3 regions of the Alteromonas sp. AWJ4_197 genome follow, and region 3 is predicted to be linked to each of the others. Evidence: predicted binding sites of a transcription regulator. Region 3 holds the regulator's gene; each other region holds the start of a gene.
The links. Region 3 encodes FNR, which switches genes on or off when oxygen is low (the NO sensors DNR and NnrR bind a similar motif). Its sites were predicted from a motif close to TTGATCTAGATCAA; they were not measured.

Region 1 (3,281 bases), on a different contig from region 3:
CGGTTAAGCTTCTTGAAAGAGAATCTTTAGATCAGACCAAAATGGTAGGTTCCTGGGCAGGCGCCATGGGCCATACACAATTTATGCCCTCAGCATATATGAACTATGCGATTGACGGCGACGGCGATGGCCAGATCAATCTGTGGGACAGTGAAGAAGATGCCCTCGCTTCAGCGGCTAACTTTTTGTCTCAATTAGGCTGGCAACCCGGATTCCGTTGGGGAAGGGAAATTCAGTTACCGGATAATTTCGATTATCGCGAAACGGGATATAAAAACCGGCGCAGTATTACTGAGTGGAACGAAAGCGGGATCAAAAAAGCAGACGGTAGTGCGCTGGGTAACAGTGATGAAAAAGGCTATGTCGTTGTACCTGCCGGTCATAACGGTCCGGCGTTCATTGCCTATCACAACTTCCGAATTATTATGCGCTGGAACAATTCTGAATTCTACGCCATCGCCGTAGGTAAGCTGGCTGACCAGATTGCCGGTGAAGCCGGTATTGATAAAGCGTTACCGGAATTACCGGCTTATACCAGGGATGACATTTTGAAACTGCAAACAGCGCTGAATGCTTCCGGTTACAATGTAGGTAAACCCGACGGTATTATCGGACCGGCAACCCGTGCAGGGATCCGCGAATATCAGTTGGCCAGCAACCTGATTGCTGATGGTTTTCCGGGACTGGATGTGATGAAAGCGATTGGTGTGTTGCCGGATGAACTCAAAGAGAGCGACGGCAATAAAGAAAGCGAGTAGCTGGATCCGGATACGGTCAGTTCACAGAGCACGGGCGTGCTCTGTGAACATTGTAACCGTACAGCTTAGTACATGTGCTGTCCGCCGTTAATGGACAATGTAGAACCGGTAATAAATCCGGCTTCATCGCCTATTAAGAACATAACACTGCGGGCGATGTCTTCAGGTTTCCCCAAACGACCCACCGGAATTGTTGCAATGATCTTCTTCAATACTTCTTCCGGTACCGCACGCACCATGTCAGTATCAACATAACCCGGCGCAATAGCGTTTACGGTTACACCTTTACCTGCACCCTCAAGTGCCAGCGCTTTAGTAAAACCATGAATACCGGACTTAGCTGCCGCATAGTTAACCTGGCCATACTGACCAGCCTGACCGTTAACCGAACCGATATTAACAATGCGACCAAAACCACGGGCGCGCATTGAATCAATCACTGAGCGACACGTGTTAAAACAGGAAGCGAGGTTAGTTTGAATAACGGCATCCCATTGCTCAAAATTCATTCTGTGCATGGTGCCGTCCCGGGTGATCCCGGCATTGTTGATTAGAATATCCACCGGACCATAATCTGTCGCGATTTGGTCAATTGCTTCTTTCGTTTTCTCAAAATTCGAGACATCGAACTTAAATGAAGGTATGCCAGTGCGTTCAGTAAACGCCTTAGCCGCTTCATCGTTACCACCATAATTTGCCACAACAGTGTAACCCGCATCTTTCAACGCTACACAAATTGCTTCACCTATTCCCCGGGTGCCACCTGTGACCAGTGCAACTTTGCTCATTTCGTCTCCCTCAAATGTTGACTCATATTTGTACAACAATTCTATATAAGCATGCTTGATGAGATGTTGACAACGGAAACCTGAAGACTTTTTGCGCGGGGTCAATGCCCGTGTCCAGATGAATGACTATAGTGAATAAGAAACTTCTTACTTATCATGCAGTTGAAAAAATGAACAAGTATTTAGCTATTAACTGGTCAGAGGATCTCTTTTAATAACAAATACTTGCATAATAATTGCAGCACGTAAATTAGTTGTATACACCGTTCAAACATGATTAAAGTTGTAAGACGGGTACAATAGTTCAGGAACAACCCCCCGTTTATTTTCGCGGCTTCATTGAACGTCCGGCTTCAGCTTCCATCGGATTATCAGGCCACCGGTGTTTCGGATATCGTCCTTTCATTTCTTTCTGCACAGCAAGATAACTACCCTGCCAGAAGCCGGCCAAATCCGATGTAGTTTGTACTGGTCTTCCCGCAGGAGACAGCAACTCCAGCGTAATGACTTTTGCGCCGTCTGCAACAGTGAACGTATCTGCACAACCAAACATTTCCTGCAGTCTGACCGGAAGCACGACTTCGCCGTTTGACCGGTAGACCAGTTTCCTTTTTTCACCGGAAGGCACGGTAATGCTCAGTGGCAAAGCATTGTCCATGGCGTGTTGCTGGCTCCAGGGGAGTGACTGGTGTAGCAGTGTCGCCCAGGACAGGCCGGCAAGTTGCTCCCAACTTTTAAACGAAGATAATCGTGCGGAAATATCACTACGGTCCAGAAGCGACAATGGTGACTCAGGGTCTTTCCATACCGGCGGGCTGTCGAAAGCTTGCGGTTGATGTAAGTCACACCCGCAGGCCATTTGATACCGGTACCACCATTGCCAGTCTTTTTCACTGAAAGGCCACGCGGATAACGGCAATCCTTCCAGCAACGATACCCAGGCCTCACCGCGAATGCGGGCCGGCACGTTAGTTGCCGGTTCACTGCTTAACACTATTTCATGGAAACCTTCGGTTTTGCGCGCTTCCATTTGCTTCTTCTGACTGTTGTACGTCACCGTATCTTTAAGTTTGAAAGCCTGCGAATATAACTGTCTTAATAAGGTTTCATTAACAGGTTCGGCCTGACGAATGATCACGTCGGAACCGTTAACCTGCCCTTCCTTAACCACCAGCCAGTCAGACTTTTCAATCATTCCTTCAGGCAGAGCAGCGCCACGGCCACTGGCCAGCTTATAATCACTACCCTGCTTACGTCTCGCAACCCGCTCAGGAAAAGCCAGCGCGAGACACACTGCAACAGCTTCACCATTTAACTTTCGGGGCTCTGCTTTCAGTGAGATGCCAAGTGCAGATGCAAACCGCGAGGCCCTGGATTTCAAACCGGATAACTGGGGTTCTGCCAGTTGTTCAAGCCAGGCTGATACGTGAAATTGCCGCTCAGAAGCTGAATGCTCTTCACAGGCAGCCGCCACATAGCAGGCAACATCCTCCAGTTCAGGCAGGCGCGTCTGCGCTCCGGCTTCTTTTGCCTTCACTAACATATTTGCCAGAGCCGGGTGCACCGATAATTTGTTAAGTCCGCGACCATGTGCTGTTAACGTACCATCGCGGTCTACGGCACCGGCTTGTTGCAGGCGGTGTAATGCTGCTGCAGATTGCGCCTGAGAAGGAGGCGTCAACATGCGCATATTATGCAATTCAGTTCCCCAGGCCAGCGCATCCAGAGTAAGCGG
Region 2 (3,281 bases), on a different contig from region 3:
GCTGCTTATCTTCAAACGCGGTATACAAGGCAATGACGCCAAAATACAAAAACAGCAGAATAAGTTCTGATGTGAGCCGTGCATCCCACACCCACCATGCGCCCCACATAGGTTTCCCCCATGCCGCACCGGTAAGCAAAGCAATGAATGTCATTGCAGCGCCCACAGGCGCCATGGCAATCATGGCCATGTAAGCAGTCCGCCATTGCCAGACCATTCCCACCAGCGCAGCTACGGCCATGGCAACATAGGTACTCATTGACAACATGGCAGATGGCACATGGATGTAGATAATTCTGAAGGAATCACCTTGCTGATAATCCTGAGGCGCAAATAAAAGCCCCCATACTGTACCGCACAACAAGCTGATTACTGCAGCCACTGAAAACCAGGGGAGCAGCGTATTACAAAGCTGGTAAGCCCGCTCAGGCTTTGCGTAGGGATGTAACCACTTCCACATCAGTTCTGACTCACTTTTAAAGAGTAGGCAATGGCAGCCGGAGCTAATGCCATTGCCAGCAACAACATCGCGCCAATAATAGCAATTTGCGCCCTGTAGGGTAATTGTAGCGCAGCTGCATCCACTGCCGAGGTAGCAAATATCAATAATGGAATGAAAACCGGGATCAAAAGCAGCGCCAGGAGTACCCCACCACGCTGAAGCCCTACTGTTAGTCCCATGCCGATTGCACCCACAAGTGACAAAAGCGGTGTTCCTAACACCAGGGTGAGTACCAGCGCTATGTACATGTCAACAGTGAGATTGAGAAACAGCGCAAGCAGAGGTGACAACAGCAAAAGCGGAATGAAAGTCACCAGCCAGTGGCAAAATACCTTCAGGGCGACGACGGCATAGTAGGGCTGTCCGGATAATTGTAACTGTTCCAGTGAACCATCTGCGAAATCGTCCCGGAATAACCGCTCCATCCCGAGCAATGAGGACAATATTGCGGCTATCCAGATAACGCCCGGTCCTATCCGTTGCAGGGTTTCAGGGCCGGGTCCTATTCCCAGCGGAAACAATGTCACTACCATTAATAAGAACATAAGCGGCTGTACCAGCTCTGCCTTCTGACGAAATGCCAGTGCCAGGTCCCGTTTGAAAACCCCCTGATACAGGCCGCTCAAAACCGGTACTCCAAATCAAATGCCTGATACCCGCCCGCGCGATGGCTCAGTGTCTGGTGCGAGGTAGTCAACACAGCACCGCCATTGCTTACATGTTCACACATTTTATCTTCCAGTTGGGCTACGCCACCAGTATCCAGTGCGGTGAAAGGTTCATCGAGGATCCACACGTCAGCCTGCTTCAACCATAACCTTGCCAGAGCGGCACGGCGAAGTTGCCCTGCAGACAGTGTGCGGCAGGGTACATCTTCCATACCCACCAGCCCCACCAGAGCCAGCACGTCATAAAGATTGTCTTCGTTAAAGCTGACTTTATGCTGCGCACACCAGAATTGAAGGTTTTCCAAAGGCGACAAAGTGCCATTTATGCCGGCTTTGTGTCCTATATAGATGAGGCTGGCGAACCAGTCTTCGCCCAATGGTTTCCCCTGCCATAGAAGGGAACCGCTTTGAGGCTGACTTAGTCCACTGAGGATACGCAACAAACTGGTTTTACCGGCTCCGTTAGGCCCACGCAAATAAATCAGCTGCCCTGGCAGGAGCTGAAAAGACAGATCTTCGAACAGTACTCTGTCCCGTTTAATGCACGTTAGTTTGCTGGCAACCAGTCCCGACAAACCGCTATCCTCTTTAACATATCTTTGTATATTCCGGTCTGGCATTCTAGCATAGGCAAAACGGAACACATCACGCCCATTGGCGTATTAAACTTTTTTATGACTTAGTTCAAACTGAAGGACCATTGACAACAGTGAAATGCACAAAATGCTTGAATTTTTCAATTAGTTGCCGATAAATTTGACATGAACTTGCAGATTGCTCAACTGTTTTCGGCGAATGCCACAGCCGCACCGGTTAACACCGAGGCTGGTGCATTGCGTTCAGACACCTTGCAGCAGCTATCTGCAGTAGCCATAACCCGTTTACCCGGTCCGCTTATTCAGTTAACCGGAAACGCCCTCCCTCAGGAGGGACTTGTCGTAAAAGATCCCGGTCTCAGCACATCTCAGCCTCAGGTTTCCCTGGCCAGAACATCAGTCAGTCAGATGACATTATTTGAACTTCTGCCTGTGAAGCACAGTGCAGTACTGACACAGGCTGACACACAAAGACTGGTTACAGCTCTGGCAGAAGGGCTGGCACAGTCGCAGCAACTCAGCCTTGTCAAAAATAATGCTGCCTTATCTCTGGGCGCCATAGTTGAGCAGGCGTCCCCCAAACAACTGACACTCAGGTTACAGTTACCCGGCGCACCAGTGATTAAACTGGATTTACCGGCAACCCAACACGGTGCCACTGAGGCCGGCGATAAATTTTCGTTAAAAATAACGCCTTCAACTGACAACAGGCTGTCAGGATGGCAAATTACCTTAACGCCACAAGGGAAAGGCTCTGCCCAGCCTGCTCAAAGTGTGAATGTACCGGCACCGGCGCCGGTAGTAAAACTGGCTCTGGCAAAAGCGCTGGTCAGTGAAGGGCTCAGCATTGAGGGGAAATTGCAGGGGGCTCTGCAACGTTCATTGCATTTACCCGATGGACCATCAGGCAGTACGGGAAGAGAAACATTACAAACCCTGAATGTCAGCATGCGCGGAACGCAACTATCAGCGACGGGCACCCAAACACGCCCCCTTGCTATGGTCAATTTGCCACTTGCTTTAGCGACATCTGCAAGCAATACTCTGCAGGCTCTTCCGCCGGTCCCGCTTAAACTGGCAGACATTGCAAGCCGGAAAGGGTTGCCGGTATTGCATATCCAACCGCCACCGGATCTGGCGGCTCCGGTAGCCGGTCAGCAAATATCAGGCGCGACATCTAATAATATAAAAGATGTCCTTTCTGCAGGGCCGCTGAACCTGCCGCCCGAACAGCTTAGCCGCGTCAGTGAAAATATCCGTCAGCTTTCACGGCAACTTCTCGCAGAAACAGGTTCTACATCAGAAGCACTGACTAAACTGGTTTCTATCCTTACCAAAGCGTCTCCGGGAACGGCTGCCGGTACAAGGGATTTAATGAGTGCTTTATCCGCTCAGATAGCCGCTTCACTTCCTGTTATAAAAACTGCCGCGGGAACTGACAATATTCAACATGCCGTTACCGTTCAAACAGAGACTGGCATTCCGTCTCAGGATACGGCGCAGTCGATTAAACAG
Region 3 (3,281 bases):
TGCAGTGTCCGGCATCCTGACGCCGTGGATGGCGGTGATTGGTATGAGTCTGAGTAGTATTCTGGTAGTAACAAATTCGACGAGACTGTTAAAGTAACGCTATGAGTATAATTTACGTCCTTATTCCCCTTGCTGTGATCATTGTGGCCATTGCCATCGGCGTATTTTTTTGGGCAGTAAAATCTAACCAGTTTGAAGACCTGGATCGCCAGGGCTACAGTATTCTTTTCGATGATGATTTATCTCCTGAAGAAAAAAAACTGGCCGAAGAACGAAAAAAACTCAATGAGTGATCTGTCGTTTTTTTCTGCCTTGCTGGTCGGGCTGGGCGGAGGCGTTCATTGTGTGGGAATGTGCGGCGGCGTATCGCTGGCACTGTCTGCCGCCACGCCGGCAGGCTCATCGCCTTTACCCTATGCGCTTAGCTACAACTTTGGTCGTATATTCAGTTACATACTTGCCGGCGCTGTGACCGGCGGCATCGGGCAGATAGCGAAAGAAGCTGTACCCGTGACCGGCCCCGTACTCGCCGTCATCAGTGGCATTATGCTGATTGCCATGGCCTGCTATCTGGGTAACTGGTGGCGTGGCCTGACCGCTGTTGAAGCCCTCGGCAGTAAACTCTGGCAAAGAATTCAGCCGTTGTCGAAACGGTTTTTACCTTTCAGGTCTCCTACCAGCGCCTTTCCCTATGGTATGATTTGGGGATGGTTGCCCTGTGGACTGGTTTATTCCACCCTGACATGGGCACTGGCTTCAGGGACGGCAATATCCGGTGCTGTAATCATGGCCGGTTTTGGTTTAGGAACGCTACCGGCGTTGCTGGCTGTCCGGGCTGGTGCAGACTGGCTTTCCTCAGGTTTCAGACAACCCGTAGTTCGTCAAATCATTGCTTTGAGTTTGCTGTTGTACGCATTATTGCTGTTGTGGCGGGCTTTAAGTACTATACATTAGAATTATCGCAAACAGCGGAAAGTGAGCATGCAAAAACGTTCGGATTTTTCTATACACTGCCAGAATTGCAGTTTCAGTCATTTGTGTCTGCCCGTGGCCCTCAATAAAACTGAGATTGAGTCACTGGATGACATCATTGAACGCAAAAAGCCTTTGCATAAACACGACACCCTGGTAGAAGCCGGCGATAAATTTACCTCTCTGTACGCTGTGCGGGCAGGTTCATTTAAGTCTTTTGTCACCGATAAAGAAGGTGAAGAGCAAATTATCAGTTTCCACTTCCCGGGCGATATTATCGGTTTTGACGGTTTACGTGACGACACTCACCAGAGTTACACTCAGGCGCTGGAAACTGCCATGGTGTGTGAGCTGCCCTATTCCACCCTTGAAAAAATGTCTGAGCAATTCCCGAAATTGCGCCATCAGATCATGCGTTTTATGAGTGCTGAAATTAAGCAGGATCATGAAATGATGATGCTGCTGAATAAACGGACGGCAGAAGAACGTCTGATTTATTTTATCGCCCATCTGTCCGGTCGCTTCGAAGAACGGGGTTTTTCTCACCGTCAGTTCAATCTGAGTATGACCCGCAACGAAATCGGTAATTATCTCGGATTAACGGTAGAAACGATCAGCCGCTTGCTGACCCGCTTCCAGAAAGAAGGCATTATCAAAGTAGACGGGAAGCTCATTACTGTTCTGGATTTTACGGCTATGGATAAAAAGCTGCACTCTATGGACATTCCTACTCTTTGCGTGGATTAATATCCCGTTGAAATATTGATCTGAAACAAGGTCTCTCCTGCTGTAAGTCTTATACTAAAGATGAAGGCAGTATTTATTGTCTGCATCAATAAGGAGAGACGCCATGATCACCTGCAAACGTATTCTCGCCGTCGTTCAGGCCGACAACCCTGAACAACCTGCCCTTTCAAGAGCCATCGAAATTGCCCGTAAAACCGGTGCAGAAGTACACGCACTGCTTGTTGTATACGACTTTTCTTATGACATGACAACAATGCTCACCCGCAGTGAGCGTGAAGCCATGCGTGATGCGGTAACCAAAGACCGCATTGCCTGGGCAGAAAAAAATCTGACCCGCTACGATGATTATGATGTAAAGGTTGCTGTTGAGTGGAGTGATAAACGTTACGAAGCCATTACCCGCTACACCATTAACCGTCAGGTTGACCTGGTCGTTAAAGCTACCCGCAAACACGATGATTTTGCATCAGTGCTCTTTACACCAACAGACTGGCACTTACTAAGAAAATGTCCGGCTCCGGTTTTACTTGTCAAAGCTCATGCCTGGCCTGAACACGGTAATATTGTTGCGGCAGTCAATGTGGGTACAGAAGACAAAGAACATGCACAACTGAATGACAAGTTGACCGGTATCGCAAAGGATTATGCAGAGTTACTGAGCGGTCAGGTACATCTGGTTAATGCCTATCCTTCTGCCCCACTGAATATCGCCATTGAGATCCCCGATTTCAATCCTGAGACGTATCATAACGCTGTGCGCAATCATCATGTTCAGGAAATGGAAAACCACAGCGCTAAATTTGGGATCGGCGTAGCAAATTGCCATGTTGTTGAGGGATTACCTGATATAGCTATTCCGAAAGTGACTGAACAGCTGGATGCAGAACTCGTCGTCATCGGTACCGTGGGACGTACAGGCATATCAGCCGCCTTTTTGGGCAATACTGCAGAGCATGTTATTGATAACCTGAATTGCGATGTGCTGGCGGTTAAACCTGACGGGTTTACGTCTCCGGTTAAGTAAATGCGCGATAACGGAATGCTGCTTGTGTAGCAGCATTCCGTCTGCTTTTGTATAATGGTACTTTTATTTTTCCAGCCAATTCTGAAGTGCCATGAATCAAGTAACATCTACGCCATCTGAGAACGCCAGTCACAGTGCGCAAAGTAAACAAAAATACAACTTTAACAAGTTGCAGAAAAGACTGCGCAGACATGTTGGCAAAGCCATCGAAGACTTCAATATGATTGAAGACGGCGACAAGGTCATGGTGTGCTTATCCGGCGGAAAAGACAGCTATACCTTGCTGGATATCCTGCTATTTTTACGCAAAATTGCACCGGTCAATTTCGATATCGTCGCGGTTAACCTCGACCAGAAGCAGCCCGGCTTTCCGGAGCATGTGTTACCTGAATACCTGAATTCTCTGGGTATTGACTACAAAATTGTAGAAGAAGATACCTATTCCATTGTTAAAGATAAAATCCCTGAAGGGAAAACCACCTGTTCACTGTGTTCAAGATTAAGACGCGGGATCCTGTACCGTACTGCAAAAGAACTC

Region 1: a site for FNR is predicted at 1,638-1,651, ahead of phbB (acetoacetyl-CoA reductase). Genes of this name have one in related genera too.
Region 2: a site for FNR is predicted at 1,845-1,858, ahead of ccmA (cytochrome c biogenesis heme-transporting ATPase CcmA). Genes of this name have one in related genera too.

Annotation. Positions count from the first base shown of each region.
Region 1 is NZ_JBSWWW010000001.1:182,287-185,567, forward strand. Features, by position in the region: gene ACXAGC_RS00820 (lytic murein transglycosylase) at 1-758, shown strand, start outside; gene phbB (acetoacetyl-CoA reductase) at 824-1,546, opposite strand; gene hrpB (ATP-dependent helicase HrpB) at 1,869-3,281, opposite strand, start outside.
Region 2 is NZ_JBSWWW010000005.1:45,114-48,394, reverse strand. Features, by position in the region: gene ACXAGC_RS11860 (heme ABC transporter permease) at 1-460, opposite strand, end outside; gene ccmB (heme exporter protein CcmB) at 460-1,128, opposite strand; gene ccmA (cytochrome c biogenesis heme-transporting ATPase CcmA) at 1,125-1,790, opposite strand; gene ACXAGC_RS11845 (hypothetical protein) at 1,932-3,281, shown strand, end outside.
Region 3 is NZ_JBSWWW010000004.1:103,563-106,843, forward strand. Features, by position in the region: gene ACXAGC_RS09655 (heavy metal translocating P-type ATPase) at 1-97, shown strand, start outside; gene ccoS (cbb3-type cytochrome oxidase assembly protein CcoS) at 102-293, shown strand; gene ACXAGC_RS09665 (sulfite exporter TauE/SafE family protein) at 286-954, shown strand; gene fnr (fumarate/nitrate reduction transcriptional regulator Fnr) at 976-1,719, shown strand; gene uspE (universal stress protein UspE) at 1,823-2,743, shown strand; gene ttcA (tRNA 2-thiocytidine(32) synthetase TtcA) at 2,835-3,281, shown strand, end outside.